Regions from separate parts of the Arthrobacter sp. 3Tela_A genome, predicted to be linked through region 3. Evidence: predicted binding sites of a transcription regulator. Region 3 holds the regulator's gene; each other region holds the start of a gene.
The links. Region 3 encodes HrcA, which represses chaperone genes, less so after heat shock. Its sites were predicted from a motif close to TTNGCACTCGNNNNNNNCGAGTGCNAA; they were not measured.
Positions count from the first base shown of each region.

Region 1: TVC13_RS04425 (Hsp20/alpha crystallin family protein) is a predicted target of HrcA. The motif match lies at 5,140-5,166, and genes of this name have one in related genera.
Region 2: groL (chaperonin GroEL) is a predicted target of HrcA. The motif match lies at 1,660-1,686, and genes of this name have one in related genera.
Region 4: groES (co-chaperone GroES) is a predicted target of HrcA. The motif match lies at 6,748-6,774, and genes of this name have one in related genera.

Region 1 covers NZ_JAXIOM010000008.1:43,106-50,923, reverse strand. Annotated here, with positions in the region: gene TVC13_RS04460 (DUF3151 domain-containing protein) at 1-241, shown strand, start outside; gene TVC13_RS04455 (DUF427 domain-containing protein) at 310-795, opposite strand; gene TVC13_RS04450 (hypothetical protein) at 711-1,415, opposite strand; gene TVC13_RS04445 (adenylosuccinate synthase) at 1,612-2,901, shown strand; gene TVC13_RS04440 (VOC family protein) at 2,954-3,316, opposite strand; gene TVC13_RS04435 (DUF2804 domain-containing protein) at 3,439-4,431, opposite strand; gene TVC13_RS04430 (hypothetical protein) at 4,443-5,072, opposite strand; gene TVC13_RS04425 (Hsp20/alpha crystallin family protein) at 5,259-5,708, shown strand; gene TVC13_RS04420 (DNA-formamidopyrimidine glycosylase family protein) at 5,799-6,686, opposite strand; gene map (type I methionyl aminopeptidase) at 6,756-7,529, shown strand; gene TVC13_RS04410 (SDR family oxidoreductase) at 7,646-7,818, opposite strand, start outside.
Region 2 covers NZ_JAXIOM010000072.1:7,228-15,045, reverse strand. Annotated here, with positions in the region: gene groL (chaperonin GroEL) at 1-1,509, opposite strand, end outside; gene TVC13_RS16290 (NINE protein) at 2,033-2,509, shown strand; gene TVC13_RS16285 (cold-shock protein) at 2,602-2,805, opposite strand; gene TVC13_RS16280 (LytR C-terminal domain-containing protein) at 3,006-3,608, opposite strand; gene TVC13_RS16275 (DUF3263 domain-containing protein) at 3,645-3,953, opposite strand; gene TVC13_RS16270 (uracil-DNA glycosylase) at 4,116-4,889, shown strand; gene TVC13_RS16265 (siderophore-interacting protein) at 4,920-5,765, shown strand; gene TVC13_RS16260 (threonine/serine ThrE exporter family protein) at 5,783-7,360, opposite strand; gene TVC13_RS16255 (lipid II:glycine glycyltransferase FemX) at 7,652-7,818, opposite strand, start outside.
Region 3 covers NZ_JAXIOM010000038.1:5,005-12,822, forward strand. Annotated here, with positions in the region: gene lepA (translation elongation factor 4) at 1-1,377, shown strand, start outside; gene hemW (radical SAM family heme chaperone HemW) at 1,374-2,603, shown strand; gene TVC13_RS11815 (DUF4870 domain-containing protein) at 2,648-3,073, opposite strand; gene TVC13_RS11820 (DUF3097 domain-containing protein) at 3,212-4,054, opposite strand; gene hrcA (heat-inducible transcriptional repressor HrcA) at 4,238-5,251, shown strand; gene dnaJ (molecular chaperone DnaJ) at 5,347-6,486, shown strand; gene TVC13_RS11835 (16S rRNA (uracil(1498)-N(3))-methyltransferase) at 6,502-7,284, shown strand; gene TVC13_RS11840 (GerMN domain-containing protein) at 7,306-7,818, opposite strand, start outside.
Region 4 covers NZ_JAXIOM010000009.1:37,007-44,824, forward strand. Annotated here, with positions in the region: gene TVC13_RS04895 (GuaB3 family IMP dehydrogenase-related protein) at 1-662, opposite strand, end outside; gene guaB (IMP dehydrogenase) at 743-2,260, opposite strand; gene TVC13_RS04905 (acyltransferase family protein) at 2,379-4,469, opposite strand; gene groL (chaperonin GroEL) at 4,629-6,239, opposite strand; gene groES (co-chaperone GroES) at 6,311-6,607, opposite strand; gene TVC13_RS04920 (siderophore ABC transporter substrate-binding protein) at 6,979-7,818, shown strand, end outside.

The sequences.
Region 1 (7,818 bases), on a different contig from region 3:
CGTTGAGTCCTACGCCTACGCCCGGGTGGGTTACCACCGCGGCCTGGACGCGCTGCGGCGCGCCGGCTGGCGCGGCACCGGCCCGATTCCGTGGGAGCACGAGCCCAACCGCGGTTTCCTGCGCGCGCTCTACGCCCTGGGCCGTGCCGCAGCCGCGATCGGCGAGGCTGAGGAAGTGGACCGGATCGAGAAGTTCCTCGATGCTTCCGACCCGGCTGCCAAGGCCGCGATCGAGGGCTAACAAGCCGTAGTAACAGCAAAGGCGCTTTCCACGGGGAAGGCGCCTTTGCCGTGTCCGGGGTACTCGGTTCACCAGCCCCAGGTGCCCGGTGCCCCCTTGAAGGGCCCGGTTACCCGGCTGGTGATCCAGCCGCCGTAGAAGTCCCCTTCCTGCGGCTGGACCTCCTCTCCGTCCACTGTTACCGAATCCATCAGCCCCGGATACAGCGCGGCGGCGTGGGCGAGCTCTTCGTAGCCTGGAAACGGGTGCGGATAGGTCCACGCCGCACGGGCAGCCCGCCGCTGGCCGGAGACGACGTCGAAATAGGAGGCGGCCCCCTTGAACTCGCAGTGCGTGATTCCGCTGACCGGCTGGAGGACTCCCGGCGCGAAGACGTCCAGGGGCAGGTAATAGACCGGCGGATGGCTGGTCTCCAGGACCCGCAGCGAATCGGTGGTGTCCGCGATCAGGTTTCCGCCAAGCCAGACTTTTACCCGTTCGGTGCTTGGGTCGACCCGGGGCGGACGGGGATAGGACCAGACGGACTCGGCATGCGGGTGAAAGCGGTTTTCCATGCGCGGATTCCTTTGCTCTGGACCGCATTCCTGGCGGTAATGGTGGTGGTGACGGCCAGAATCTGCGGACGTGACGGAACGGAGGAAAAGCCAAAACGGACCGGCGGATTCACCGGTGCAAGGGGGCCGAGATCCCTGCCGTTCCAGGAACACTGTGCCGAGGAGAGCCGCCGGATCGACCGCACCCCGTAAAACTCGAGCCGGTCACCTGTGGTTCCGGCGGTGCGGACGCCGCGGACAATCAGGCCGGCCAGCGGGTTGACCGCCTGCAGCCACAGAGGGTGCACCGCCAGGGGTGCGGGAACGGCCTGAAGAAGCCTGCCCAGCAGGGTCACCGCTCCCAGCCGGGCGCTGAGCCGCAGGGGGCCGCCGTCGACGCTCAGCCGGCCGTCAGCGAGACAGGCGCTGACCGGAACCACGTCCACCGCATCAAAGGAATAAGTGGAGGAGACGTACCGGGCCACGGGTTCGGACGGTGCCAGCAGCAGCCTGGAACCGAAGCGGTTCTCCACCATTACGTCGGTGAACGGGCCAAACGGAGATTCCGGCCAGTGCCCAACAACCAGGCGGGTTCCAGAGGCGGTGCCCAGCCCGGCGATATAGCCGCGGAAGCGCTCCATGCCTAAACCGTACGCCCCTGAATGGCTCTTCCAAACGGGCGAAGCCGCAGATCGGCTAAACTTGACAGGTAAGAGCCCCGCAACCCGGATCAGGGACCGCTGTGTCCCGCGTCTCACGGTGCAGGGGCGTTCTCATGCACGGTAGCGGTTCAGCGCCTGGCGCGGCTCCCTAGCGTAACTAATGGGGGAGGATCCCATGCCCGCAATTGTCATCGTCGGAGCCCAGTGGGGCGACGAAGGTAAAGGTAAGGCCACCGACCTGCTTGGCGGCCGCGTCGACTACGTCGTCAAGCCCAACGGGGGAAACAACGCCGGCCACACCGTCGTCGTCGGCGGTGAAAAGTACGAACTGAAGCTGCTGCCCGCCGGCATCCTGAGCCCCAACGCCATTCCCGTGATCGGCAACGGCTGCGTGGTGAACCTGGAGGCCCTCTTCACCGAAATTGACGGGCTGGAAGCGCGCGGCGCAGACACCTCCAAGCTGCGGATCTCCGCCAACGCCCACCTGGTGGCCCCGTTCCACCAGGTCATGGACAAGGTCACCGAGCGGTTCCTGGGCAAGCGTGCCATCGGCACCACCGGCCGCGGCATCGGCCCGGCCTACATGGACAAGGTTGCCCGCCTGGGCATCCGCGTCCAGGACATCTTCGACGAGTCGATCCTGCGCCAGAAGGTTGAAGGCTCGCTGCGGCAGAAGAACCAGCTGCTGCTGAAGGTCTACAACCGCCGCGACGTGGACGTCGAAGAGATGGTGCAGTACTTCCTCTCCTACGCGGACCGGCTGCGCCCCATGGTCATCGACTCCACCTACGAACTCAACCGTGCCCTGGATGAGGGCAAGGTGATCCTGATGGAAGGCGGCCAGGCCACGTTCCTGGACGTGGACCACGGCACCTACCCGTTCGTGACTTCCTCCAACCCGACGGCCGGCGGCGCGTCGGTAGGCTCCGGCATCGGCCCCACCCGCATCAACCGCGCCGTGGGCATCATCAAGGCCTACACCACCCGCGTTGGCGCCGGCCCGTTCCCCACCGAACTCTTCGATGACATGGGCCTGTACCTGCAGAAGACCGGCGGCGAGTTCGGCGTGAACACCGGCCGCCCGCGCCGCTGCGGCTGGTACGACGCCGTGCTGGCCCGCCACGCTTCCCGCGTCAACGGCTTCACGGACTACTTCGTGACCAAGCTGGACGTGCTTACCGGCATCGAGAAGATTCCGGTATGTGTGGCCTACGACGTCGACGGCGTGCGCTTCGACGAAATGCCGATGACGCAGACCGACTTCCACCACGCCAAGCCGATCTTCGAGTACTTCGACGGCTGGACCGAGGACATCACCGGGGCCAAGACCCTCGAGGACCTGCCCGAGAACGCCCGGAACTACGTGCTGGCACTGGAAAAGATGTCCGGCACCCGGTTCTCCGCGATCGGCGTCGGCCCGGACCGCGACCAGACGATCGTGATCCGCGACCTGATCAGCGAATAATCCGTTTACGCAAAAGCCCCCCCGCCGGCGGGGGGGGGGGATTTTGTCCGCCCTAATCCCGGGCGGACAGAATACAGAACTCGTTGCCCTCCGGGTCCGCCAGCACCACCCAGTCGACGTTGGAACCCTGCCCGACGTCGGCGCGGACCGCACCGAGTGCCAGCAGCCGCTCGACTTCCTCCTCCTGCGTGCAGCCGTGCGGAACCAGATCCATGTGCAGGCGGAGTTTGGCTGTCTTTTTGTCCGGAACCGGAATGATGTCGATCGGCGGTCCGGGGACGCCGTTGGCGGGCGCCAGGGAAATGCCGCCGTCGAACTCCTCAGCCACCCGGTAACCCAGGGCCTGGGTCCAGAACCGGGTCTGGGCATCCACATCGAGGGCATCAAGGGCAAGGGACGCGAATCTGCTGCTCACGGAAGGCTCCTTCGGCTCGGGTGAGGTCGGAAGAAACCTAGCAGTGCGTCCTGGGCGGGGGAAGAGCTGCTGCCTGTCCGGCGGGGCGGATCACGGCGGGGCGGATCACGGCGGTCCTGGGGCTACCAGCGGTTGCGGGCTTCCTCAATCCAGCCCTGAACCCCGCCCAGGTCATAGCGGGTGCCGTCCGGAGCGGCGGCCCAGCCGGACCATTCGCCGAACGCCTGCCAGGTCTTTGAGGCGACGGCCACCACGTTCGTTGCGGCCAGGCGCCGATGGAACGGAGTGAGAGTGGCCTCGAGCCAGTCCCCGCGGACATGCCACGGCGCCTGCGGATCGGTGAGGTCGTAGCTGAACTCAAGTTCGGCGTCGAAATGGTGCAGCACGCCGTTCACGATCAGTGCGTTTTCGGTCGCAGGTGTGCCCTCGGTCCACATCCCGCCCAGCTGCAGGCCAAGCCGGGTGCCGGCGGAGGTGCCGTAGCCTGCCGCCCAGTTCCACCGCCGGGAGTAGGGCCAGCGTCCGCGTCCGCGGTCCAGGACGGCGAACGCGCCTTCGCCCACCGGATACTGCCGGCCGTCAACGGTGACGGTTCCGCTGACCTCGCGGGCCACGTCCTTGAGTGTGTACTGGTAGCGGGTGTCCGACCATGGAACCACAACGCCCAGGACGTCGCCCGCCGCGGGCGCATAGAGCTCGACGCCGACGCGTTCGGACTCCGCGCGCAGGTGCGTGCCGCCGTCGTCGTCATGGAAGCGCAGGTGCAGCCCGCCCATGGTGCCCAATGCGGTCAGTGGCGGAAGGGTTCCCGGAAGGACGGCCGTGGATCCCGGCGGAATGCTGAGCGGATCGCTGGAGATTTCCTTGCCGGTGGCGCGCTCAAACACATAGAGCTGGAGGGTAGCCGTGTAGTCGAGGTGCGCAATTGTCATGCCAAGCACCAGGTCCGGGGTCAGCACGCCCCAGTACTCCCAGCGCTTGGTCCGCCAGCCGTGCCGCACGCCCTGGGGAAGGTTCTCGAAGGCGTGCAGCGGGGTGCGGGAGAAGCCCGCTGCAGCCGGGTTCAGCTTCCCGTTTCCCAGGGACAGCTGGACAGGTTCCTTGATTTCTTCCATGGCGCCCCAGTCTAGGCGGCGGGGGCGAAATCATCCTGCACCGGCGGGGCGGGCGACTGCACGCCGCGGCGCCGGTGGGCGGACTTGCAGGTGGCATTCTTGCGGATGGCAGATTTACCGGAGCGCGGGACGGACCGGGGTATTGTATCCGGGCCGCTGTTCGGGGCCTTCGCCGGAAGCGGGCTGCTGGGTGCACCCGCAGCGGCTACCCGTGCCGGCGCCGTTGCCCGCAGTACTTCGGGAGTGCCGGTGGCTCCCGCAGGGAAGAGAGCCTGGACGATCTCTTCCCGGGCTGAAGCTGTTGCCGCCAGGAAGTCCCGGGCTGCCGACGCCCCGGGTTCGGAGGCCGCGCGCCGGCGCATGCGCACGCTGAGTGCCCGCCAGGCCAGCCAGCCCAGTACGGCCAGCGCGGCTCCGGTGCCGTAGAGCAGCACCACCGCCAGCACCAGGGAAGTTGTTCCACCGGAGAAAACGCCGAGGCCCAGCAGCGCGGCGGACAGCCACAGTCCGCTGATCCAGCCGGCCGCATCAAGTGCGGGGGACGGTGCCGAGCCTGACATCCGGCTCGGGAGCGTGCGGAGTTTCTCCAGACGTTCGGTGGGGTTGCCTGTTCCACGCCGGAACAACGCAGGATGGGGCACTGCTTCCTTTCCTTCCAGACAAGGTTCGAATGAAAGAAAGCGGATTTCTCCGCTGCAACATCTCGGGTTAGCACTCTCGAGTTGCAAGTGCTAATCTACTGCCGAAAGTTGAGTGAAGCCAACTCAACTTTGATGAAATGGCAGATCAGCCCGCTGCGTACAGCGGAGTGAAGGAGTTGATTTGTGATGGCAACACGTTTTGATCCGTTCCGTGAACTCGACCGTTTTGCCCAGGCGGTGCGCAGTGAATCCCTGCGCGGCATGCCCATGGACCTGTACCGGCAGGATGACCGGTACGTCCTGAGTGTTGACCTGCCCGGCATCGATCCGGGGTCCGTTGACATTGACGTCGACGGACAGCTGCTGACCATCCGGGCCGAGCGGACACTGCGCGGCGCAGACGGGGTCCAATGGCTCACCCGTGAACGGGAAGGCGGGTCTTTCCTGCGCCAGCTCAGCCTGGGCCAGGGCATCGACACCGACGCGATCACGGCCCACTACGAAAACGGTGTGCTCAACGTGATCATCCCGGTCAGCGAAAAGGCCAAGCCGCGCCGCATCGAGGTGCAGTCCGGTTCCGCGGCATCACTCGGCTCCGCCGACGAGCACCGCGAAGCCGAGGCCGTCAGCGCCTAGCGGCACCAGCGCTTTCCGGGGCGGCAGGGGGGGGGGGGCGGCCGCCCCCCCCCCCCCCCCCCCCCCCCCTGTTCTGGTCTCTGGAGCGGCCTATTTGAGCAGCCGGGACATCCGCCGGTCCGCCAGCAGCTTGCCTCCGGTCTGGCAGGTGGGGCAGTACTGCAGGGACGAATCTGCGAAGGACACTTCACGGACGGTGTCGCCGCACACCGGGCAAAGTTCCCCGGTGCGGGCATGGACCCGCAGCGCACGGCGCTTGGAGTCCTTCAGCTCGGCAGCTGGCCGCCCGGAGGCATTGTCGATCGCTGATTCGAGCACCGCGCGCATGGCCTGGTAAAGCCGTTCGGTTTCCTCCGGTTTGAGCTTGGCTGCGTTGGCAAACGGGGAGAGATGGGCAGCGTGCAGGATTTCGTCGCTGTAGGCGTTTCCTATACCGGCAATCACGGACTGGTCCCGCAGCAGGCCCTTGATCTGTCCGCGGTGGCCGGCGACCAGCGCCGCGAAGGTCTCCTCGTCGACGTCGAACGCTTCCGGACCCAGCCGGGCAATACCCGGAACTTCCGCCGGGTCCCGGACCAGGTAGACCGCCAGGGACTTTTTCGTGCCGGCTTCGGTGAGGTCAAAGCCCGGCTCGTCCCCTCCGTGTTCAGGCGGTGCGAACCGGACCCGCAGCGCCATCCGGCCCTTCCCCGGCCGCAGCTTCCCGGGCTTCAGTGCGTCCGACCACCGAAGCCACCCCGCCTTGGCCAAATGCATTACCAGATGCACTCCCCCGGCGGTGACGATGAGGTATTTACCGCGGCGCTGCACCGCACACACGGGGCCCGCCTGCAGTTCCTCGAATGGCACGCCTGCCGTTTTCAGCACGGCGAAGGAGAGTACCTCCACGTCGGAAATCTGCGCGGGCGGTCCGTCGTCGGGCAGCAGCTTGGTCCGCAGGAAATCGGCGAGTCCCTGCACTTCGGGCATCTCGGGCATGCCTACACCCTAGACGGTCTGCCAGAATGCAGAACAGACGCCAATTCTCCTGCCCCCGAAAGGCACCACATGATCGAGATCCTGAACGCAGCTGAAGTGGCGAAGGCCCGGGTTACCGGCCGGCTTGTCGCCGACATCCTGCAGGCCATGAAAAGGCGGGCAACCGTGGGTACCAACCTGCTGGAAATCGACCAGTGGACCGGCCAGATGATCAAGGATGCAGGCGCTGAGTCGTGCTACATCGACTACGCGCCCTCCTTTGGCCGCGGCCCCTTTGGGCATTACATCTGCACCGGAGTGAACGACGCGGTGCTGCACGGCCTGCCGTACGACTACAAGCTGCAGGACGGGGATCTGCTGAGCCTGGACCTGGCCGTGTCCAAGGACGGAATCGCTGCTGACTCCGCGATCAGCTTCATCGTTGGGGATGCCCGTCCGGCCGAAAGCGTGAAGCTGATCAAGACCACCGAACAGGCACTGGCAGCTGGAATTGCAGCTGCCCGCCCTGGGGCACGGATCGGTGACCTCTCCTACGCGATCGGCTCGGTCCTCAGCGCGGCCGGGTACCCAGTGAACACGGAGTTCGGCGGCCACGGCATCGGCTCAACCATGCACCAGGACCCGCACGTCCCCAACACCGGCCGCCCCGGCCGCGGCTACGTGCTGGCGCCAGGGCTGATGCTGGCGCTGGAACCATGGGTCATGGCGGACACTGACCAGCTCACCTTCGACAAAGATGGCTGGACGCTGCGCAGCTCCACCGGTGCCCGCAGTGCACACAGCGAGCACACGATTGTCATTACGGACGACGGCGCGGAGATCCTGACGCTTCCGGCGGCCTAGCGCGCAGCCCCTCCGGGTGCCCGCCGGGCGCAGCCAGATAACAGAAACTGCCCGAATAGGGGGGTGGCGGGGTCTAACGGGTAGTTTCTGTCATCTCGATGGAGGGGCGGAATTGATCAGGGAATGATCTTGTCCGCGCGGTACTGGTCAAACAGCTGGAAGAAGCTGTCTTCCGTGCGGCGGTAACCGGTGAATCCTGCGAGGCGGCTCTTGCTCATGTCCGCGAGGACCTCGATATCCCGGCCAAGGTCTGCATCCGTGTGCCACCAGGACGCGATGCGGGCAAGGT
Region 2 (7,818 bases), on a different contig from region 3:
CTGCAGTGCGGAACGGGTTACCTTGACCGGGTCGTTGACGCCGGCTGCCAGCAGGTCTTCGTATTCGCCGGTGGCAGCGTTCAGGCCGAAGCCTTCCGGCAGGCCGCGGACCTTGTCTGCAACAACGCCGGGCTCAAGGCCTGCGTTGAAGGCGATCTGCTTCAGCGGAGCGTCGATGGCAACCTTGACGATGTTGGCACCGGTAGCTTCGTCACCTTCGAGGACCAGGTTTGCGAATGCCTTCTGGCCAGCCTGGATCAGGGCGACGCCGCCACCGGCGACGATGCCTTCTTCGACGGCAGCCTTGGCGTTGCGCACGGCATCTTCGATGCGGTGCTTACGCTCCTTGAGCTCCACCTCGGTTGCCGCACCGGCCTTGATGACTGCGACGCCGCCGGCCAGCTTGGCCAGGCGCTCCTGCAGCTTCTCGCGGTCGTAATCGGAATCGGAGTTCTCGATTTCGGCGCGGATCTGGTTGACGCGGCCGGCGATCTCTTCGGGGTCGCCTGCGCCTTCCACGATCGTGGTCTCGTCCTTGGTGACAACAACCTTGCGGGCCTTGCCAAGCAGGTCCAGCGTGGCGTTTTCGAGCTTGAGGCCAACTTCTTCAGCGATGACCTGGCCGCCGGTGAGGATGGCGATGTCAGCCAGCTGGGCCTTGCGGCGGTCGCCGAAGCCCGGGGCCTTGACTGCTACGGACTTGAAGGTGCCGCGGATCTTGTTGACCACCAGGGTGGCCAGGGCTTCGCCCTCAACGTCTTCGGCGATGATCAGCAGCGGCTTGCCGGACTGCATGACCTTCTCGAGGACGGCAACCAAGTCCTTCACGGAGGAGATCTTGGAGTTCACGATGAGGATGTACGGATCTTCGAGGACCGTTTCCTGGCGCTCTGCGTCGGTGACGAAGTAGCCGGAGATGTAGCCCTTGTCGAAGCGCATGCCCTCGGTGAGCTCAAGCTCCAGGCCGAAGGTGTTGGACTCCTCAACGGTGATGACGCCTTCCTTGCCCACCTTGTCCAGGGCTTCGGCGATCAGGTCGCCGATCTGCTGGTCACCGGCGGAGATGGAAGCGGTAGCCGCGATCTGTTCCTTGGTCTCAATTTCCTTGGCGGAAGCGAGCAGCTCGGCCGTGACGGCGGCGACTGCCTTCTCGATGCCGCGCTTCAGGCCCAGCGGATCAGCGCCGGCAGCTACGTTGCGCAGGCCTTCCTTGACGAGGGCCTGGGCGAGGACGGTTGCCGTGGTGGTGCCGTCGCCTGCGACGTCATCGGTCTTCTTGGCAACTTCCTTGACCAGCTCAGCGCCGATCTTCTCGTACGGGTCGTCCAGCTCGATCTCCTTAGCGATGGAAACACCATCGTTGGTGATCGTGGGAGCGCCCCACTTCTTCTCGAGTACGACGTTGCGGCCACGCGGGCCGAGGGTGACCTTGACGGCGTCGGCGAGGGTGTTCAGGCCCCGCTCGAGGCCGCGGCGTGCCTCTTCGTCAAATGCAATGATCTTGGCCATAACGGCTATCGTCCTTCCGGAACAGTCATGCTTGGATGTTGCATTCCAGGCTGGAGTGCCCGCGACGGACGGGATCGGAAGCACGATCTCTTTACGCGCATCCCGGGTCCCTCACCCCAGTGGCTTGCTGGTTCACTCAACGCCGCTGACTTAGCAGTCAGTCCGCAAGAGTGCTAAGTCAATAATTAGCACTCCCAACCTTCGAGTGCAAGCAGTCACGGTCCGCTGTGACCGGGACCGTGCTCCGTTTCCTTAGCGCCCTGCAAAACCCCGGCGCTAAACAGCGCAGCTTCACCGCCGATACCCCTGCCCGGGCGTAGATTGGGAACTGCATGGCACGGCCATGCCCGGCACGAGCCGGCCACTTAAAGCTGAGGAGCAGGCTATGGCGCCCGACCAGCCACCGAACCGACCTTCTCCCCTGGACGGGGCGGAAGACCACGGTCAGTCCGCACCCCCGGCGCACGGCTCCAGCGCCGCTCCTCCGCCGTACGGCCGCCCGCCTGGCGAATACACCGACCGCATGGATGCTGGCGCGGACCCGGCAGCTCCCGCGCCTGAGCAGCAGCCCGGGTACTCCGAGGACACCTATTCGCAGCCCGGTTATTCCCAGGGCGGATACTCTCAGCCCGGCTACCAGCAGGGCGGATATCCGCAGCCCGGGTACCAGCAGGGCGCACAGTCGTATTACCAGCAGGGACCGCCGCCCGGCGCCTATCAGCAGGGATATCCGCAGGGGTACCCGCCGGGTTATCCGGCCCCTTACGGATGGGTCGAGCCGAAGTCCCGCCTCGCTGCCGGACTGCTTGGCATATTCCTTGGCGGGCTGGGCATCCACCGGTTCTATCTTGGGTACACGACGCTGGGAATCGTGCAGCTCCTGGTGACCCTCTTCACCTTCGGGGCCGGCGCCATCTGGGGCTTCGTGGAAGGAATCATGATCCTGGCCGGCGCGCAGTCCTTCCGGGTTGATGCCCGCGGGGTCCCGCTGCGCGAATAAGCACGCAGACGTAAATGAAGTGGCGGCGCGCGCGGCGCCCCCCCCCCCCCCCGCCCCACTTCGTTTATCCAGGTCTTCTTCCCAGCTGCGGGCTAGACCGTCCGGACGTCTTCGGCCTGCGGCCCCTTCTGTCCTTCACCAATCTCAAACTCGACCCGCTGGCCCTCTTCCAGTGTCCGGTAACCGGCGGACTGGATAGCTGACCAGTGGACAAAAACATCTGTCTGGGCTTCGTCAACGGTGATGAAGCCATAGCCTTTTTCCCCGTTGAACCATTTGACGATCCCCTGCGCCATACTCTTCTCTCCCCTTTTAGGTTCCGCCCCCGCGATGGTGTTCCACGGCAGCAGCCGGACGGGCGCTGCAGGTGTTTTGCCTGTTCAACCCGTACGGCTGGCCCTTACTTTAGCCATCGGCTGCGGCGTCACCCATGGGGTGGAGGGATAGTTATCGAGTCTTAACTAAAGTCTGCGTCAAACGGGTCCGGGCAGCCGTCTTACTGGAAGCCGGGACCTGCCACGACCGTAACCTGCGCGAACTCCGGGGACTCGGTGATGGTCGGGATGCCCAGGAGCGCGGAGAGCTCTTCGGCGTTCGCGCGCTGGGCTTCACCGTTGTAGAAAATGATCGAGGTCTGCAGCGGGGCACCTGCCCAGTTTGCAACCTGCGCCGTCGTCCATCCGTCCGCACCGATCCGGGCGGAAATTCCGGCACCCAGGCCGGAGACACCGCTGGCGTTGAGCACTACTACCGGCTGCGTCCGGTCCGCTTCCACGGCCTCCGGGGTCGGCTCTGGAGTCGGAGCCGGTGTCTCCGAGGGGGTGGGAGAGGCACTGGGACTGGGGGACTGCTCGGTTTCCGCTTCCGGAGCGGGCGTGCTCGATTCGGAGACCGCCGGGCTTGCGCTGCTGTCATCGCCGATTCCCAGGCGGGGAAGGACAAAGTAAGCGGCCAGGCCTACCAGGAGAGCAAGAACACCCACGGTAATGATCAGGCCCACTCCGTTGGAGCGCGCCGGAATAAGCCGTTCACGGTGGACGCCTTGGCGGGTCGAGGTCTCCGGGACCTTGTCGAACTCATCCCTGGGGTATTGGCTCATGGCTGCGTTGTCTGTCCTTGGTATTTGAGGGAAGTCCTACGCGTCCGTGCCCATGCGGCGGGCAGTACGCGCGCGCTGGCGTGTAGTACGCAGTCTACGCAGCCGCTTTACCAGCATGGGATCGTGTGCGAGTGCTTCCTCGGTGTCGATCAGGGCGTTAAGGACCTGGTAGTAGCTCGTGGCGGATAGGCCAAAAAGGTCGCGGATTGCCTGTTCCTTGGCGCCGGAGTATTTCCACCAGGAGCGTTCCAGTGCCAGCATCTGCTGGTCCCGGTCACTGAGGGGGCTCTGGGGATCGACCGCACCCTCGAGTGAAAACGCCGCGGCGTCGGCTGATCCTGCCAATCTTGGTCCCCGTTTCCCGGTGCGCCCGGACGCGGGCACGGTCCGGGCAAAGAGTCTGCTTCCAGATGCAATCGTAAACCGGAATAACATCATTGTCATTCGGACGGTTCCGGCCCCCGGCTGGGATCCCGGCCCGCAATACCGAACACTGGAGGTGTGCACATCAGTGATGAACCAGCCCTTTTCGACATCAGCGCGGGCGGCCTGAATCCCGGGCCACCTGTCCCCTTTACCTCCGGAAGTTCCCTGTACGAACTCATGACTCCGGACTGGGCCGATGCCCTGGCGCCCGAGACCGCGACGATCCACCGCATCGGCGATGAGCTTCAGCGCCGGATCAGCAGCGGGACGCAGGTGCTCCCGCCGCCCGCCAGCATCCTTCGCGCGTTCACCCTTCCGCTGAAGAAGGTCAAGGTCCTGATCATCGGCCAGGATCCGTACCCCACCCCGGGCCACGCCGTCGGCCTCAGCTTCTCCGTCGGGCCCTCAGTGCGCCCGCTGCCGCGCTCACTGGTCAACATTTACAAGGAGCTGCGCGACGACCTCGGGATAGAGCCGGCACCGCACGGTGACCTGAGCGCCTGGACGGACCAGGGTGTCCTGCTGCTCAACCGCGCACTGAGCGTCGATGCAGGGCAGGCAAACTCGCACCGGAACCTGGGTTGGGAAAGTGTCACGGACCTCGCGGTGCGCGCCCTGGCAGCCCGGCGGCAGCCGGACGGTTCACCCATGCCCCTCGTGGCGATCCTTTGGGGCCGGCAGGCGCAGGCACTTGCTCCTCTGCTGGACCGGGCACCGAGGATCGAATCAGCACACCCCAGTCCCCTCTCCGCTTCCCGCGGGTTCTTCGGTTCCCGCCCGTTCAGCCGGGCCAATGAGCTGCTGAAACAGCAGGACGCATCCCCGATTGACTGGAGACTGCCCGGGGTACGGTAGAACAACCACCCGTCCGAGGAGAACACCGCAATGCCTGATGCCCCCGCCACCCGTACGCCGGCACCTGCCCGGCGAGCCCGGCCGACGCACACCATGACAGTGCTGCGCCGTGAGCAGCTTTCACCCCATATGGTGCGCATTGTGGCAGGCGGTTCCGGCTTCGACACCTTTACGCCGAGCAGCAGCACGGACGCGTACTGCAAGATCTGGTTCGGCCGCGACGGCAGGCCGCTTGACGGCACCGTACCGCTGGAGGAACTGCGCGAGCAGACCCCGCGGGAGGACTGGCCGGTTTCACGGACCTACACCGTCCGCTGGGTCGACACAGCCCGCCGCGAACTGGCTATGGACTTCGTGGTTCACGGTGACGAGGGCCTGGCCGGCCCGTGGGCCAATTCGGCACAGCCCGGGGACGTCCTCACCTTTGGCGGCCCCGGCGGCGGATTCGCTCCCGATCCGGCCGCTGACTGGTATCTCTTCGCCGCCGATGAGTCGGCACTTCCGGCCACCGCCGCCGCCCTGGAAGTCCTGGCTGACGACGCCGTTGGCCACGCCTTCATCGAGGTCCAGGGGCCGCAGGACGAACTCCCGCTGAAGTTCCCCAAGGGCGTCGTCGTGACGTGGCTTTACCGGGGGGAAAACGAACCCGCCGGACGGCTGCTCGTTGCAGCCCTTGACGCACTCCCCTTCCATCCCGGCGAAGTCCAGGTTTTCGCCCACGGTGAGCGCGAGGCCATGAAGGGCCTGCGGGAAATATTCTTCACCCGGCATAAGCTTGAGCGCGCTGCTGTCTCGCTCTCCGGCTACTGGGCTGCCGGCCGGACCGAGGACGCTTTCCAGGCCGAGAAGCGCACCCCGATCGGCAAAATCCTCTAAACTCCGGGGGCCCGGAATCAGCGGCGGCGGTTGCGGCGGTCGTTCCCGTTCAGGTTCCGGGTCAGTGGCCGGGCGAGGTTGTCGCCGAAGACCACGCCCCCGGCGATCGCCAGGATGACCGTCAGCGCGTTGAACAGGCCGATTACCCCGCCGGAAATATCGTCAAGGCCAATACTCAGCCCGTACATCGAGCGGAAGATGCTCAATCCCGGGAAGAGGAACAGAATTGCCGGAACGGCAATCACCAGCTGGGGCGCTCCCATGCGCAGGGCCACGATTCGCGACGCCATGCCGATCACGATCGCGGCGATCGCCGGCGTAAGCCTGGGCCCGATTCCGGCGGCTTCTGCAGCCACGGACACCAGGAAACCGCCCACACCAATGATCACTGTGGGCAGCACCAGGTTGGCGGGCGACTGTTCCGTGATGCTGATGGTGGCCAGGGCAACGGCGAGCATCAGCAGGGTCACGGCAAAGGGATACGGGGAAGGCAGCACCTCTGTTACTTCCAGCCTCGGCATCCCCACCAGCGCGCCCACCACAAGTGCGACGGCGATTCCGGCCACTATCGCTCCGAAGGTCAGGAACGCGGAGAGGAAACGCCCTGCCGCAGTGACCGGGAAACCGTTGATCGCATCCTGCACCGCGGATACCAGCCGCCCGGTGGGCAGCATTAGCAGGATCCCGCCTGCCACCACGATTCCGGGCGCGATGTCCAGGTCAGCGGCACCAGTGGCGTCCAGCCACCAAAACAGCATGGCCAGGGCTGTCACCAGGAAGCCGCTGGCTGCCGTGGTAAAGAAGTCCGGAACGCGCCACCGGCCCAGCACCCGCTGGACCAGACTGACCAGGATAGTGCTGGCGAATCCCACGGCAGAACCCAGCGGGCTGCCGCCAATGAACGCGACGATGGCTGCCGCAAAAAGACCGGCTGAAACCATGACGGCCCAGCGCGGGAAAGGCTTGGGCTGATGCACAATTGCGTTGAGCTGCTGCGAAGCCTCGGCACGGGAGACATGCCCGTCCACAATGTCCGTCACCAGCCGGTGAACCAGAGCCAGCCCTGCGTAGTTGTTGGTCCAGGAACGGACCACCCGCATTACCGTGATGGGAGTCTGGTCCTTGGGCGAATAGTTGAGCAGGACAGACTGGTTGGTGATATCCACCTCAATGTTTTCCAGACCGTAAGCCGCCGTCACGGCAATCATCGCCGTTTCGACCTCCAGCGCACCGGCCCCGTAACGGAACATGGTTTCCGCCATCCCCAGCGCCAGGTCCAGTGTCTTGCGGGCACTGGCGTCAGGACCGCCCGAGCGGACCCGGGGGTTGGCGTACGGGCTGCCGGCCAGGCGTTCCACAATGGACATGGCCTGGGTGGGAGGGGTCTCCCCCTGCACCAGCCTGCGCAGCACCCGCCGCGCGGCAGCGGAGGATGAGTCAGCCCGCTGAGCCGCGGAGGGACTGTGCTGGCGTGGAGTCGTCTTCCGGGCGCGGGGCTTCCCCGAGCGCGGGACGGCGCTTCCCGGGCGCCCGGGTTTAGGCTCAGCTCCGGCAGACTTGCGGGCAGCCCCGCTCTTGGAGGCACCCCTGGGCATCCGCGGCACGGATGACGTGGCGGGCGGTGGCTTCGGTTTGGTGCTGCGCAGTCCGCCTGGTCCGGGAACGGCAGGCAGGGCGCTGGCCGGGGTCCGGACTGCGGACTGCTCCGTGTCCGAAGCAGCTCCACGTGTCCGTCGCTGTTCCTGCTGTTCCTGCTGTTCCTGCTTCCCGGGCACCTTGATGATGGGAATCAGTCCCGCCACCGGCTCAGGTGTGGGCGCAGGCCTGCGGCGGTCGTCGTCGTTATCCACGGTGTCCACCCCTGCTTCCCTCCTGGTGAATGCGGTTTAGTAGAACGGCTGGTGGTGGCGCCGCCAGTAGATCTGGCGGGTCACGCGTTCGCCGATGGTGTTCCAGATCCGGTAGCGCAGCGGGTCCAGCACGAGGTCCCAGCAGCCGGTGAAGTCCGTGACGGTCTTGGAGAAGCTCGTCTTGAACAGGCCCAGCCCGTGGT
Region 3 (7,818 bases):
GAACTGGCGAAGCTGATCGGCGGCGACCCGGAGGACGTGCTGAAGGTTTCCGGCAAGACCGGCGTCGGCGTCGAAGCCCTGCTGGACCAGATTGTCCGGGACATTCCCGCACCGGTCGGCGACCCAAACGCCCCGGCACGCGCCATGATCTTCGACTCCGTCTATGACACCTACCGCGGCGTGGTCACCTACGTCCGTGTGGTCGACGGCAAGCTCTCTCCCCGCGAACGCGTGCAGATGATGTCCACGCGCGCCAGCCACGAACTCCTCGAAATCGGTGTCAGCTCGCCTGAACCCACCCCCTCCAAGGGGCTGGGAGTCGGAGAGGTCGGCTACCTGATCACCGGCGTGAAGGATGTCCGCCTCTCCAAAGTCGGCGACACCGTCACCAACTTGGCCAAGCCGGCCGCTGAATCGCTGCCGGGCTACGCCGATGCCAAGCCCATGGTGTTCTCCGGGCTCTACCCCATCGACGGCGCCGATTACCCGGTGCTGCGTGACGCGCTGGAAAAGCTGATGCTTAACGACGCCGCACTGGTTTACGAACCCGAGACCTCGGCGGCGCTGGGCTTCGGCTTCCGCGTGGGCTTCCTGGGCCTGCTCCACCTTGAAATCACGCGTGAGCGGCTCGAGCGCGAGTACAACCTGGACCTGATCTCCACCGCCCCGAACGTGGAGTACGAGGTGACGCTCGAGGACAACAAGGTGGTCACCGTGACCAACCCCAGCGAGTACCCCGAAGGCAAGATCAAAGAAGTCCGTGAGCCGATGGTCTCCGCCACGATCCTCGCGCCGAGTGAATTCGTCGGCGCCATCATGGAGCTGTGCCAGACCCGCCGCGGTGTCCTGGGCGGCATGGATTACCTCTCCGAAGACCGGGTGGAAATCCGCTACCGCCTGCCGCTGGCCGAGATCGTTTTCGACTTCTTCGATGTGCTGAAGTCCAAGACCCGCGGCTACGCCTCACTGGACTGGAAGGCCGACGGCGAACAGGTGGCCGACCTGGTCAAGGTGGACATCCTGCTCCAGGGGGAACAGGTGGACGCCTTCAGCTCCATCACCCACAAGGACAAGGCCTACGCCTACGGCGTCATGATGACCGGCAAGCTGCGGGAACTTATCCCGAGGCAGCAGTTCGAGGTACCCATCCAGGCTGCCATCGGCTCCCGCATCATCGCCCGCGAATCCATCCGCGCGATCCGCAAGGACGTGCTTGCCAAGTGCTACGGCGGCGACATCAGCCGTAAGCGCAAGCTGCTGGAAAAGCAGAAGGAAGGCAAGAAGCGCATGAAGATGGTTGGCCGCGTGGAAGTACCGCAGGAAGCCTTCGTGGCCGCCCTGTCCTCCGACGAGTCCAAGGACAAAGCCAAGAAGTGACACCCAGCGCGCTTCCGCTCGGGGATCCCGCCCCAAGGGACGGCATCCTTCCGGCCGTCGCAGCCACCGCCGCAGCAGAACGGAAATTCGGACTCTATGTCCACATTCCGTTCTGCGCCGTGCGCTGCGGCTACTGCGATTTCAACACTTACACCGCTACTGAGCTTGGCGGCGGTGCCTCGCAGGACGCCTACGCCGCAACGGCACAGCAGGAAGTCCGGTTCGCTGCCAAAGCCCTGGCAGCCTCGGGCATCCCGGAGCGGCCGATCGAGACTGTCTTTTTTGGCGGCGGTACGCCAACCCTGCTCCCCGCCGAGGACCTGGCCGCCATTCTTGGCACCGCCCTCGAGCAGTGGGGCCTGGCTCCCGGCGCAGAGGTAACCACCGAGGCGAATCCCGACTCGGTGACCCCGGAATCCCTGCAGCTCCTCGCAGATGCCGGCTTTACCCGGGTCTCGTTCGGCATGCAGTCCGCGGTGCCGCACGTCCTGGCGGTCCTGGACCGGACCCACACACCCTCACGGGTACCGCAGGCTGTGCAGTGGGCGCGCGACGCCGGCCTGAAAATCAGCGTGGACCTGATCTACGGCACGCCGGGGGAGTCCCTGGCGGACTGGAAGCATTCGGTCGAGGAAGCCCTCAGCTACGGACCTGACCACATTTCCGCCTACGCGCTGATCGTCGAGGAGGGAACGAAGCTGGCCGCGCGCATGCGCCGCGGCGAAGTGCCGCCGATCGACGACGACGACCACGCGGACAAGTACCTGCTGGCCGATGAACTGTTCACGGCCGCCGGCCTGAACTGGTACGAAGTCAGCAACTGGGCACGTACCCCGCAGGACGCCTGCCGGCACAACCTGGCCTACTGGCGCAGCGATGACTGGTGGGGAATCGGTCCCGGCGCGCATTCGCACGTCGGCGGAGTCCGCTGGTGGAACGCCAAGCACCCCACTGCCTACGCGCAGCGGATCGCGGCGGGGGAGTCACCGGCTGTAGGGCGCGAAACCCTGGATGCGGACACCCGCTACCTGGAAGACGTTATGCTCCGGACGCGCCTGGCCGAGGGCCTGCCGCGGGAGCTGCTGCGCCCGGAAGGTCGGCACGAGATTGCCGGACTGATCGCGGACGGCCTGGTGGAACCGAAGGCGGCTATTGCCGGCACCGTACTGCTCACGCTCAGGGGCAGGCTGCTGGCCGACGCCGTTGTGCGCCGGCTGTTGCCCTAGTTCCTACAGACCCGCGGAGGCTGATGCCGCCGCGGGCAGCCTGACTAGCGGATGCGGCGCAGGTTGAACCGGTAGCGGTAAGGCCGGCCGCGGTTGCATTCGATGCCGGCCACGACGGAGAACACGGCGACTGCAATCCAGATCAGCGCGTTGAGGATGGCGAAGTACCCGCCTACCACCGGGATAAATGAAAGCAGCCAGGCCACCAGTGCAAGGATGGTGGGAGGCAGGGTGAAGTTCAGGGCTTCCTTGGACTCCTGCGCGGTGAACGGCCCGCGGTCGCGGAAGACCAGGTAGATGATAAGTGAAGGAACGAACCCCAGGATCCCGCCAAAGTGGGACAGGGTGGCCCATTGCCGGTCTTCTGACGCGGTCAGGGGAAGGGCGTTGGCCGGGGCACCCTGATAGTCCGGGCGCGCCGGCGAACCGTGGTGTTCCGGCTGCGGGTGGTTCGGGCGTGGGTTGGACACGGTTGCTATTCCTTTAACTCTCAGATGACGCAGGGTAAGCCCCCCGCGGGTACCTGTTGTTAGACAAGGGTACTGGTTTCGGACCGCGTAGCAGGCAACGGGCAGGCCAGCGCGGCGCGGCGCTGCCGGCCGCCCGCACTAGGGAACGGTCAGGAAATCGATGACTTCTTCCACTCGTCCCAGTAGTGCCGGTTCCAGGTCCGCGTAGGTGCGGACCGAGCCCAGCAGCTTCTTCCAGCCCAGGGCAACATCGGTGTGGTCGCGGTGCGGCCAGCCCAGGCCCCGGAGGATCCCGGTCTTCCAGTCTTCGTTCCGCGGCACCACGGGCCAGGCCTGCAGTCCGATCACATGGGGCTTGATCGCCTGCCAGACGTCGACGTAGGGATGGCCCACAATCAGCACGTTGCCGGCGGCCCCGGGAACCCGCATCGCTTCGGCCGCAATGCGCGATTCCTTGGAGCCGGCCACCAGATGGTCCACGAGGATGCCGAGGCGCCGCCCGGGGCCAGGGGAGAAGTCCCGCACTGCGCCGGCCAGGTCGTCCACCCCGTGGAGGGGCTCGACTACGATGCCTTCGATCCGCAGGTCGTCTCCCCAGACCTTTTCCACCAGTTCGGCGTCGTGCTTGCCTTCCACCCAGATCCGGCTCGCCCTGGCGGTACGTGCCCGGACGTTTTCCACCGCCACGGATCCCGACGCCGTGCGCCGGGTCACGGGGGCCGCCGCCTTGACGGCAGGAATCACCTCAACAGGTTCACCCTCAAGGAGGAAACCGAAGCCCAGTTCAAAGGAGCGGGTCCGGCCGCGCGCATCTTCAAGCACCACCAGGTGCATCCCGCCGGACTTCTCGGTGCGCAGCACTGCCCCAACCCAGCCGGTCTGGACCTCTTCCAGCACCAGCCCCTTTTCGGCGCCGACCTGCCGCAGGGCCTTACGGGCCGGGGCGGTGATGTCCTGCGGCCCCCACTCGTAGCTGGGCATAAAACCTCGTTCCTGAAGATGCTGCGCAGCACCTGCATGAGCCGCAGGCACGGAAGATTCAATGCTAGCAACGGCAGCACTTGGTATTAGACTTAGCACTTAGGGACACCGAGTGCTAACCAGCCTGCAGGGCGGTTTGACGTCCGGGTGTCAGTGACAGTCCGTCAGCGAAGGAGGGAACCATTGAGCGAACCACGCCGGCTCGAGGTGCTCCGGGCCATTGTCGAAGACTACGTCCACTCCCGTGAGCCCGTGGGCTCCAAAGCACTGGTGGAACGCCACCAGCTCGGGGTTTCCTCCGCCACTATCCGCAATGACATGGCGGTCCTCGAAGAGGAGGGCCTCATCGTCGCGCCGCATACCTCGGCCGGACGCATACCCACGGATAAGGGCTACCGCCTGTTCGTGGACCAGCTTTCGGACCTAAGGCCGCTGTCCGCCGCCGAACGCCGAGCCATCCAGACCCTCCTTGAAGGCGCGGAGGACATCGATGACATCCTGGACCGCACGGTACGGCTGCTTTCCCAGCTGACCAACCAGGTTGCCGTCGTGCAGTACCCGCACCTGGGCAACGCGAAGGTGCGGCACATCGAGTTTGTGCTGCTGGCCCCGGCACAGGTTCTAGTGGTCCTGATCTCCACCACGGGGCGGGTCGAGCAGCGGGTCATCACCGTACCGGCCCCCGTGACGGAGCAGGATCTGCACGAACTGCGCCAGCATTTCCTGCAGGCCCTGGCCGGAACCACGCTGACGCGGATTACTTCTCATCTGGCTGACACCCTGGCCACCGTGCCCGCACACCTGCGGGGAACCGCCGCAGCGCTCGGGCGGGCCCTCGAACAGCTGGCCGGAATCAACCGGGAAGACCGGATGGTCATGGCCGGAACGGCCAACCTGGCCCGGGCAACGGGGGACTTCCCGCTGACCATCGGGCCCATCCTGGAAGCCCTCGAAGAGCAGGTGGTTATGCTCAGGCTGCTCTCGGAGATGGAGCAGGACGCCAGGGGTGTCTCGGTCCGTATCGGATCGGAAAATCCGTACGGGTCCCTCTCGGAGGCATCCGTCGTAGCCACTGGGTATGGGCCGGATGCTTCGGCTATGGTAGGAATCCTTGGTCCCACCCGGATGGACTATCCCAACACCATGGCAGCGGTTCGAGCCGTTGCCCGCTACCTTTCCCGGGTCCTGAACAACTGACCCCTCAAAGACTGGCAGCCGCCCGCGCAGGGCGGTGTCCGGAAGACTAATCATCCCCGAGGCGGGGGACGCAACACAGGAAGCGATGTGCACGAGTGAGTGATCACTACCAGGTACTCGGCGTAAGCCGGGATGCCACCGGCGAGGAAATCAAAAAGGCCTACCGCAAGCTTGCCCGCAAGCTTCATCCGGACGTGAACACTGCCCCCGGGGCGGCAGACGAGTTCAAAGCCGTGACCCATGCCTACGAAGTCCTGTCCGATCCGCAGAAGCGGCGCGTCTATGACACCACCGGCCAGGAGAACGGCACGGACAACGGGTTCGGCGGCGGCTTCGGCGGCCAGGGCTTCGGCTTCCAGGACATCTTCGACACCTTCTTCGGCGGCGGTGCCCCCGGCGGCGGCCGCGGACCGGCATCACGCACCAGGCGGGGACAGGACGCACTCATCAACGTCCGGATCGACCTGAAGGATGCCGTCTTCGGCACCAACAAGAAGATCGACGTCGAGACCGCGGTTCTCTGCCCCACCTGCGAGGGTTCCTGCTGCCAGCCCGGGACGTCCCCGCGCACCTGCGACATCTGCCACGGCAGCGGCCAGGTGCAGCGCGCAGTACGTTCCATCCTCGGCCAGGTCATGACGACGGCGCCCTGCGGCTCCTGCCAGGGCTTCGGCACGGTTATCCCGGACCCGTGCCACGAATGTGCAGGCGAAGGCCGCGTACGCAGCCGCCGCACCCTGACCATCAAGGTGCCCGCCGGCGTCGCGACAGGGACCCGGATCCAGCTCAGCGGACAGGGCGAAGCCGGCACAGCCGGCGGCCCGCAGGGCGATCTGTACGTTGAGATCCGCGTCAACGCGGATCCTGTGTTCATGCGCGACGGCGATGACCTGCACGCCACCCTCACGGTACCGATGACGGCAGCAGCCCTGGGCACTGTCATCAACATGGAGACCTTCGACGGCGAACGCGAAATCAACATCAAGGCCGGTACCCAGTCCGGTGAAGTCACCACGCTTAAGGGTCTTGGTGTAACGCACCTGCGCGGCTACGGCCGCGGCGACCTGATGGTCCACGTCCAGGTGGAGACCCCGCAGAAGCTGGACGCAGCGCAGGAAGAACTGCTGCGCCGCCTGGCCGAGCTGCGGGGCGAGGAATTCGCAGAGGGACGGGTCAGCGGCAACACCAACAGCGGCGTCTTCGCGAAACTGCGCGACCGCCTCGGCAACCACTAGGCGCCGGGTCCAACCGTGACCAGCCCCATCTTTTTCGGCGATCCCGAACTGGTGGCCGCAGCGGCCCCCGGCAGTGTCTTTGCACTGACCGGTCCCGAAGCGCGCCATGCCGTGACCGTGAAGCGGCTGGCACCGGGGGAAGACGTAGACATTGTCGACGGCGCAGGAACCCGGCTGCGCGGAACTGTGCGCTCCGCTGAGCCTGCACTGCTTGAAATCGACGTGCTTGAAGTTGAAACCGAACCGGAGATCGACTGTGAGTTCACCCTGGTCCAGTCGCTGGCCAAGGGGGACCGGGACGAACAGGCCATCGAGGCAGCCACTGAACTCGGCGTGGATGCTGTTCTGCCCTGGCAGTCCGAACGCAGCATCGTGCGCTGGAAGGCTGACAAAGCCATAAAAGGCCAGGCCAAATGGCGCGCGGTAGTCACTTCTGCCGCCAAGCAGTCCAGGCGGTCACGGATTCCCCGGGTGCTGGACGTGGCCGAAAGCAAGGTGCTGCCGGCACGGCTGGCTGACACTGATCTGGTCCTTGTCCTGCACGAGGAAGCCCAGGTCCCCCTGGCCGCAGCGGTTGAGCTTGCGCTCTCCAGATCTGTGGCCGAAGGTGCGGAGCACGGGATCCGGTCCATCGCCGTCGTGGTTGGCCCCGAAGGCGGGATCAGTCCTGCGGAACTGGAGGCACTCGGTGCTGCCGGAGCCGTGCCTGTGCGGCTGGGCCCGCACGTCCTGCGGTCCTCGAGTGCCGGCCCGGCCGCCCTCGTGCTGCTGAACTACCTGCTGGGCCGCTGGAGCTGACCGGCCGGACTCAACCCCGGTCTAGTAGACCGTGAAGCGCTTTGAATCCTGGTTGTCGCCGTCACCGTGGAAGACCCGCAGGTTGTAATCCCCGGGTTCCAGCTCAATGGGGACTTCGAACATGGCGGTCTCGCCTGCCTCGGCCTCCAGCTTGATCTCTCCGGACTGGACGGGAGTTGTCTCCGGGCGTCCGTTGAGTACGCGTTCCACGCTCCAGGCGAGCTGGTCCTCGCGGACAACCGCAGTTCCCATGAAGGTGACGGAGGTTTCGGTACCGTCCTTCTCCTGCGGGCTGATAATCCAGATCGGTGCCGGAAGGGTCTTGTCCCGTTCCAGGGCCGGCTCAAGATCTTCATGGCCAAAGGCGTTGTAGCCGGCCTTCCCGTCCACCAGCACAACCACGCTGGTGTTGTAGCCGGCCGTCGTCAGCCCTGCATTGGCTGCTGCCGCGGTGGCAGTGTACACAAGCTGCTGCACGGCCCGGTGGGCCATGCCTGCGTCGAGGGATGGCTTGAACGCATCAGAGGTGATGTC
Region 4 (7,818 bases), on a different contig from region 3:
AAACCGACCAGGACACCAGCTGCGCCGGTGCGCATCAGATGCAGGGCCGGGGTGTAGCCGGCAGCCCCGCCGACGATCACGGGGACGTCGAGTTCGTAGATGAACTGCTTGAGGTTCAGCGGTTCAACATTCTTGGAGACGTGTTCGGCGGAGACGGTGGTTCCGCGGATCACGAAGATGTCCACGCCGGCGGCCAGGACGGTCTTGTAGAACTCCTGCGTGCGCTGCGGAGTCAGGGAGCCGGCTACGGTCACGCCCGCTTCGCGCATTTCCGCCAGGCGTGAGGTGATCAGTTCGGCCTGGATCGGCGCAGTGTAGATCTCCTGCAGCCGCCGGGTAGCGGAGGGATTGAAGTTCTCTTCGCTGAGGACGGCGATTTCGTCCAGAATCGGCTGCGGATCCTCGTACCGGGTCCACAGGCCCTCGAGGTTCAGGACGCCGAGTCCGCCCAGGCGGCCCAGTGCGATGGCGCTGGCCGGAGACATCACCGAGTCCATCGGGGCGCCGATGACGGGCATTTCAAACTGGTAGGCGTCTATCTGCCAGTTGACCGAGACATCCTGGGGATCACGGGTGCGCCGGGAGGGCACAATCGCTACGTCATCCAGGGAGTAGGCTCTGCGCCCACGCTTGCCACGGCCGATCTCTATCTCGTTAGTCACTGCTCTAGGTTATCCCAGTCGTTAAAAGAAGCAGGCACCGATCCGGTGCGGACGGTGCCTGCTTCCCATAACGGCATGCTTTAGCGGCGGCCGTAGTTCGGTGCTTCAGCGGTCATCATGATGTCGTGCGGGTGGGATTCCTTCAGTCCGGCGGAGGTGATCCGGACAAAGCGGCCCTTGGCCTTGAGCTCGGGGATGGTGTGGGCGCCGGTGTAGAACATGGTCTGGCGGAGCCCGCCCACCAGCTGGTGTGCGACGGCGGACAGCGGGCCGCGGTAGGGCACCTGGCCTTCGATGCCTTCGGGGATCAGCTTTTCGTCGCTCGGCACGTCGGCCTGGAAGTAGCGGTCCTTGGAGTAGGACGTGTTCTTCCCGCGGGTCTGCATGGCCCCCAGGGAGCCCATGCCTCGGTAGGTCTTGAACTGCTTGCCGTTCACGAACACCAGGTCACCCGGGCTTTCCGCGGAGCCGGCGAGCAGGCCGCCGAGCATCACGGTGTCTGCGCCGGCGACGATCGCCTTGCCGATGTCGCCCGAGTACTGCAGGCCGCCGTCGGCGATCACCGGAACGCCTGCGGGAATAGCTGCTTTGGCCGCTTCGTAGATGGCGGTGATCTGCGGTACGCCAACGCCGGCAACCACACGGGTGGTGCAGATCGAGCCCGGGCCTACGCCAACCTTGATGGCGTCGGCACCGGCGTCGATCAGCGCTTGCGCACCTTCGCGGGTAGCTGCCTGGCCGCCGATGACGTCCACGTGGGCTGCGGCGGGGTCCTTCTTCAGGCGGGCAATCATTTCCAGCACGCCTGCGCTGTGGCCGTTGGCGGTGTCCACCACCAGGACGTCCACTCCGGCGTCAACCAGTGCCATGGCACGCTCGTAGCCGTCACCGAAGAAGCCGACGGCGGCGCCGACGCGCAGCCGGCCCTCGTCGTCCTTGGTGGCCAGCGGGTACTGCTCTGCCTTGTCGAAGTCCTTGACGGTGATCAGGCCCTGGAGGCGGCCGTCGTCGTCCACCAGCGGAAGCTTCTCGATCCGGTTCTTGCCCAGGAGCTCAACGGTCTCTTCCGGGGTGATGCCCACGCGGCCGGTGATCAGCGGCATCCGGGTCATGACTTCCCCGACCTTGCGGGTGGGGTACTCAGAGCGCGGGATGAAGCGGGTGTCGCGGTTCGTCACAATGCCCAGCAGCTTGTTATCCGGATCCACGACCGGCAGGCCGGAGACCCGGAAGTGGGCGCAGAGGTCGTCCAGTTCCTGCAGCGTGGCGTCCGGGTCGATGGTGACCGGGTTGGTAATCATGCCGGATTCGCTGCGCTTGACGCGGTCAACGTGTTCAGCCTGGTCTGCGATGGAGAGGTTGCGGTGAATGACACCCAGGCCGCCGTGGCGGGCCATGGCAATGGCCATGCGGGACTCGGTGACTGTATCCATCGCTGCGGAGAGCAGCGGGGTCTGCACGGTGATGCGCTTGCTCAGGCGGGAGCTGGTGTCTGCCTCGGACGGAATAACGTCCGTGGGGCCGGGCAGCAGAAGGACGTCGTCGTAGGTAAGTCCGACGAAGCCGAACGGATCGTGTTCTGGGGACTGCTGGCTCAAGTGCGCGCCTCTTTCAGGACCGGAGAGTTTTGTGGGGGTGGGTGGGACAACACGCCCGCGTTTATCTAATCGTAGAACGAAATCGGCGGCCCTCCCTATTCCTTCGGATGCTTTGGCCCTATGTCGTTCCGGTCATGCTGACGCCCTCCCAGCCGGTGGCGGCCAGGATGCGCTCGGCCAGCACGTGGGAGGTGGTTTCCATGTACGTCCGGTTCAGGTGGTCATGGTCTTTGTAGACGATCACGTTGCCGATAATTCCGGGGCAGCCGCCGTCGAAGCAGAACTGGTCGCTCATATCCAGGACACGTACGCCGGGGATCCGCGCCTCGAGCCCGTCCAGCGGAGAGACTTCAGCAAGCAGCTGGCTGCGGGGAACGTGGCAGGCCTGCGCGTTGAATCCGTTGGATTCAAGGCACTTGAACATGTCGAACTCGAATCTGGGGTTGTCCCGCATGGCAAGGACCTGGATCCCTGCTTCGGCGAAGCCGCGAACACCTTCCTCATAGCCGCCGGCCAGGGTTTCATCCGGCACGGATTCCCGCGTCACCGACGCCACGGTGAAGACTGCGTCCGGCATCAGGTCCAGCACGTACTCCCCCGCCGCCTGGTTGAAGGCGTTGCATTCCTCGGAACGCTCCGGGTCTTCTGCTCCATAGCGGCAGCCCATCTTCAGGACCGACACCATATGCCAGTCATTGGCCAGTGCCACCGGTCCCAGCGCTGCAGTCCACTGCATCGCGTGGGAATCCCCCAGGACCACTATGGTTTTCTGTGCACCGGCGGCGGTGCCGATCTGCTTGCAGTGCTTTTCCAGCATGCTCTCCGGCGCCGGGGCCACGCTCTCCTCACAGGCCTCGTCCAGTTTTGCCCATTCCTCGTCCATCTCCGACGGCGCCGGTTTCACCAGTGCCTGGGTGGATGATGCGGTTTCGAAGTCCGGGTCCAGGGACAGAGCTCCGGGGTTGTCCGCGATGGACTGCAGCCGCACGGCCTCGGCCTGCGCGTCTACCTTGGCCTGCCAGCCGGCCAGCGGTGCTGCAACGAGCGCGAAGGACGCCGCCAGCACCAGGCCGGAACGCCAGGACGCAGCCTGCGGCCAGGACCAGGTGCGCAGCGGGCCTTCAACCAGTTTGGTGGTGAGCACGGCCAGCAGCAGCGACACGGCAATGACGACGGCGCCGTCCACCATCCCGGCGTTCTGCTGTTTGGAGGCAATCAGCCAGAACACCAGCACCGGCCAGTGCCAGAGATACAGGGCATAGGAGTTGTCCCCCAGCTTCACCAGCGGTTTGGCTTTGAGCCAGCGGTCGGCGCCGGCCCGGCTTCCGGTATCTCCGGCGGCGATCACCATGGCTGCTGCCAGGGTAGGCCAGAGGGCAAGGTAGCCGGGGAACTGCTGCTGGACCTGCAGGATGATCCCGCAGCTCAGCATGGCCACCACACCGGTCCAGCCGACCAGGATCCGGATCCGGCGGCCGATGCGCAGAAAGGGCAGTGCCAGTGCCAGCAGGGAACCGAGCGCGAATTCCCAGAGCCTGGTCCGGGTGTCAAAGTAGGCGTAGGCCTGGTTGGCCCCGGTCTGCCAGATTGAGAACGCCAGCGACACTGCGAACACCGCTGCGAAGACCACGGCCAGCACTGACCGGTAGCTCCTGCCAACCAGCCTGGCCGCCGGCAGGGCTGCAGCGAAGATCAGGGGCCAGAGGATGAACACCTGGCCCTGGATGGACAGGGACCAGAAATGCTGCAGGGGGCTGGCGGCACTGTGGTCTGCCGCCAGGTAGTCCACGGCGTTGTTTGCCAGGGCCCAGTTCTGGAAGTAGAAGAGCGAGGACCAGGTTTGTCCGATCAGGTCCTGCCGGGCGCTGGCCGGGAGCAGTGCCGCCGCAGCTCCCAGCACCGCAAGCAGGACGACGGCGACGGCGGGCAGCAGCCGCTTGAACAGGTGCAGCCAGTACCGGCCCAGGGCCAGCGCACGGCCGCTTTCTGCCTTGCGGACAAAGGAGCCGGTCAGCAGGAACGCCGAGATCAGCAAAAAGACATCCACGCCGCCGGATACCCGGCCCAGCCAGACGTGGTAGAAAACCACCAGTATCACGGCCAGGGCCCTCAGGCCCTGGACCTCCGGCCGGTAACGGCGTTCGGCGGCGGGTGCGGCGTTGGCCGGCGGGGCAGGCGAAGCGGCAGCGTGCTGCACGGGTGCTGACACTTGCGGGTGTCCTTTCAAAGCGGCAAATACCGCAAGAGTTTACCGGCCGCCCGCTCCGGACCCTGAATCCCGCCGTCCCGCTCAGCCGCCGGGAAGAACAAAAGCCCCGTCCGGTGCGGAGGAATCCGCGCCGGACGGGGCCTTTAGGCTCAGCCGGAATTAGTGGCTGTGGCCGTGGTCATCTTCTTCGTCAGCCGGCTTTTCGACGACGAGCGCCTCGGTGGTCAGCACCAGGGCGGCGATGGAAGCGGCGTTCCGCAGAGCGGAGCGGGTGACCTTGACCGGGTCGATAACTCCGGCTTCGATCAGGTTGCCGTATTCGCCCGTGGCGGCATTGAAGCCGTTGTTGACGTCCAGCTCGCTCACCTTTGAAACAACAACCATCCCTTCGGCACCGGCGTTTTCAGCGATCCAGCGCAGCGGCTGGGCCAGCGCACGGCGGACCAGGCCGACGGCAGTGGCGGCGTCGCCGTCGAGCTTTGCCACCTCGGAATCGGTGTCCAGGGCGCGGGAAGCGTGGACCAGCGCGGAACCGCCGCCGGCCACGATGCCCTCTTCCAGGGCAGCACGCGTAGAGGACACAGCGTCCTCGATGCGGTGCTTCTTTTCCTTCAGCTCAACCTCGGTTGCAGCACCAACCTTGATCACACCGATGCCGCCGGACAGCTTGGCCAGGCGTTCCTGGAGCTTCTCGCGGTCCCAGTCGGAATCGGTGCGCTCGATCTCGGCGCGGATCTGGGCAACGCGGTCAGCGACGTCAGCTTCGGAGCCGGCGCCGTCAACGATCGTGGTGTTGTCCTTGGTGACGGTGATGCGGCGGGCAGAACCCAGCACCTCCAGGCCAACCTGGTCCAGCTTCAGGCCGAGGTCCGGAGACACAACCTGGGCGCCGGTGAGGGTGGCGATGTCCTGCATCATGGCCTTGCGGCGGTCGCCGAAGCCCGGAGCCTTGACGGCAACAACGTTCAGCGTGCCGCGGATCTTGTTGACGACCAGGGTGGAGAGGGCTTCGCCGTCCACGTCTTCGGCAATGATGAACAGCGGCTTGGAGGCCTGCAGCGCCTTTTCCAGCAGCGGCAGGAACTCAGCCACGGAGGAGATCTTGCCGGAGTTGATCAGGATCAGGGCGTCTTCAAGGACAGCTTCCTGGCGCTCAGCGTCGGTAACGAAGTACGGCGAGAGGTAACCCTTGTCGAACTGCATGCCTTCGGTGATGACCAGTTCGGTGGACGTCGAGGAAGATTCCTCGATGGTGATGACGCCGTCCTTGCCGACCTTGTCGAAAGCCTCGGCCAGCAGCTGGCCGACTTCCTCGCTCTGGGCGGAGATGGCAGCCACGTGGGCAACCTGGTTGCCTTCGACTTCCTGGGCGTTTTCCAGCAGGCGTGCGGCCACTGCCTCAACAGCGGTCTCGATGCCGTGCTTCAGCGCGCCGGGAGCGGCGCCTGCAGCTACGTTGCGCAGGCCTTCCTTGACCAGCGCCTGGGCCAGGACCGTGGCGGTGGTGGTGCCGTCGCCGGCAACATCGTTGGTCTTGGTGGCAACTTCCTTGGCCAGCTGCGCGCCAAGGTTCTCATACGGATCGTCGAGCTCGACTTCGCGGGCGATCGTGACGCCGTCGTTGGTGATGGTGGGAGCGCCCCAGGTCTTGGCGAGCACCACGTTGCGGCCGCGCGGGCCGAGGGTGACCTTGACGGTGTTGGCGAGCTTGTCGACACCGGCTTCCAGTGAACGACGGGCGGAGTCGTTGAACTCCAACTGCTTTGCCATGTGTGTGTCCTTTCGAGAACTACATCTACAAAAGAAGACCCCGGCCGAATCTGGCCGGGGTCTTCAAAGACTTACTTGACGACGATGGCCAGCACGTCGCGTGCGGAGAGCACCAGGTATTCCTGGCCGCCCTGCTTGACCTCGGTTCCGCCGTACTTCGAGTAGATGACGACGTCGCCCTCGGCGACATCGATCGGCACACGGTTGCCGTTGTCGTCAACGCGGCCGGGGCCGACAGCTACGACTTCACCTTCCTGGGGCTTTTCCTTAGCGGTGTCCGGGATGACCAGGCCGGAAGCCGTGGTCTGCTCAGCTTCGAGCGGGCGAACAACGATGCGATCCTCAAGGGGCTTAATAGAGACCGACACTCGGGCTCTCCTTTGCTTAGTTACTAACGGGTTTGTGGACCGTCGGTAGGCGCTTGCCGTCGTCGCGGGTGCCGGTGGGCGCTTCCCTCAGGAATTAGCACCCTCACTAGGTGAGTGCTAGCTCCGACTTTATGCAACGGTTAGCACTCGGTCAAGGTGAGTGCCAACAAAGGTTTTACCCGGCACCTCCCCCGGTCCCGGCAAGTGGGACTGCACTGCGTCGTTCGGTTACTCACGTGCGTTCATGGAGTTGCTTAGCCTTGCCTAACAAGATAGTTTTCAAAGGCGCGCAAAATTAGCCAACGATTTTGTGACCTAATGCGGAGGCATCCGTCATTGGGCCAAACCATAGAGATCATCTGGAGCACCCCGTGAAGACCACCCTCAAGTCCCGGCTGCTGGCCGGAACCGCCCTGGTTTCCCTGCTTGCCGTCAGCGCGTGCGGTTCGGAGACCGAAGCCGCTGCAGAACCCGCAGCGACTGAGCCGGCCACCGTCACCGTGGAGCACACCCAGGGCACTACCGAGGTTCCCGTGAACCCCGAGGTTGTCTACACCTTCGATCTGGGCGCCCTGGACACCCTTGATGCCCTGGGCATCGAGGTTGACGGCGTTCCGGCCGCCAACTTCCCCGAAAGCCTCTCCAAGTACGGCTCGGATGACTACGAGAAAATCGGCAGCATGAAGGAGCCGGACTTCGAAGCCATCAGCGCCGGCGCCCCGGACCTCATCATCATGTCCGGCCGCACCGCAGACTCCTATGAAGAGTTCTCCAAGATCGCCCCGACGATCAACCTCAGCACCGACGCTGCGGATCCGTGGAACTCCTTCATCTCCAACACCGAAATCATCGGTGAAATCTTCGGCAAGGAAGCCGAGGTCGAGGAGAAGCTCGCCGCACTGGACGCCAAGGTCGAAGAAACCAAGGCCACCGCTGCCGACGCCGGCAACGGCCTGATCATCATGACCAGCGGCGGCGAAATGACCGCTTACGGCGCCGGCTCACGCTTCGGTCTGATCCACGATGTCCTGGGTGTCGCCACGGCTGCTGACATCAAGTCCGAAGCCCAGCACGGCGAATCCGTGTCCTTCGAATACGTCGCCGAGATCAACCCGGACAACCTGTTCGTCATTGACCGCGACGTCGCAGTAGGCAACGCCGGCGAAGTTGCCTCCGCGGTCCTGGACAACGAACTCGTCATGGGCACCAAG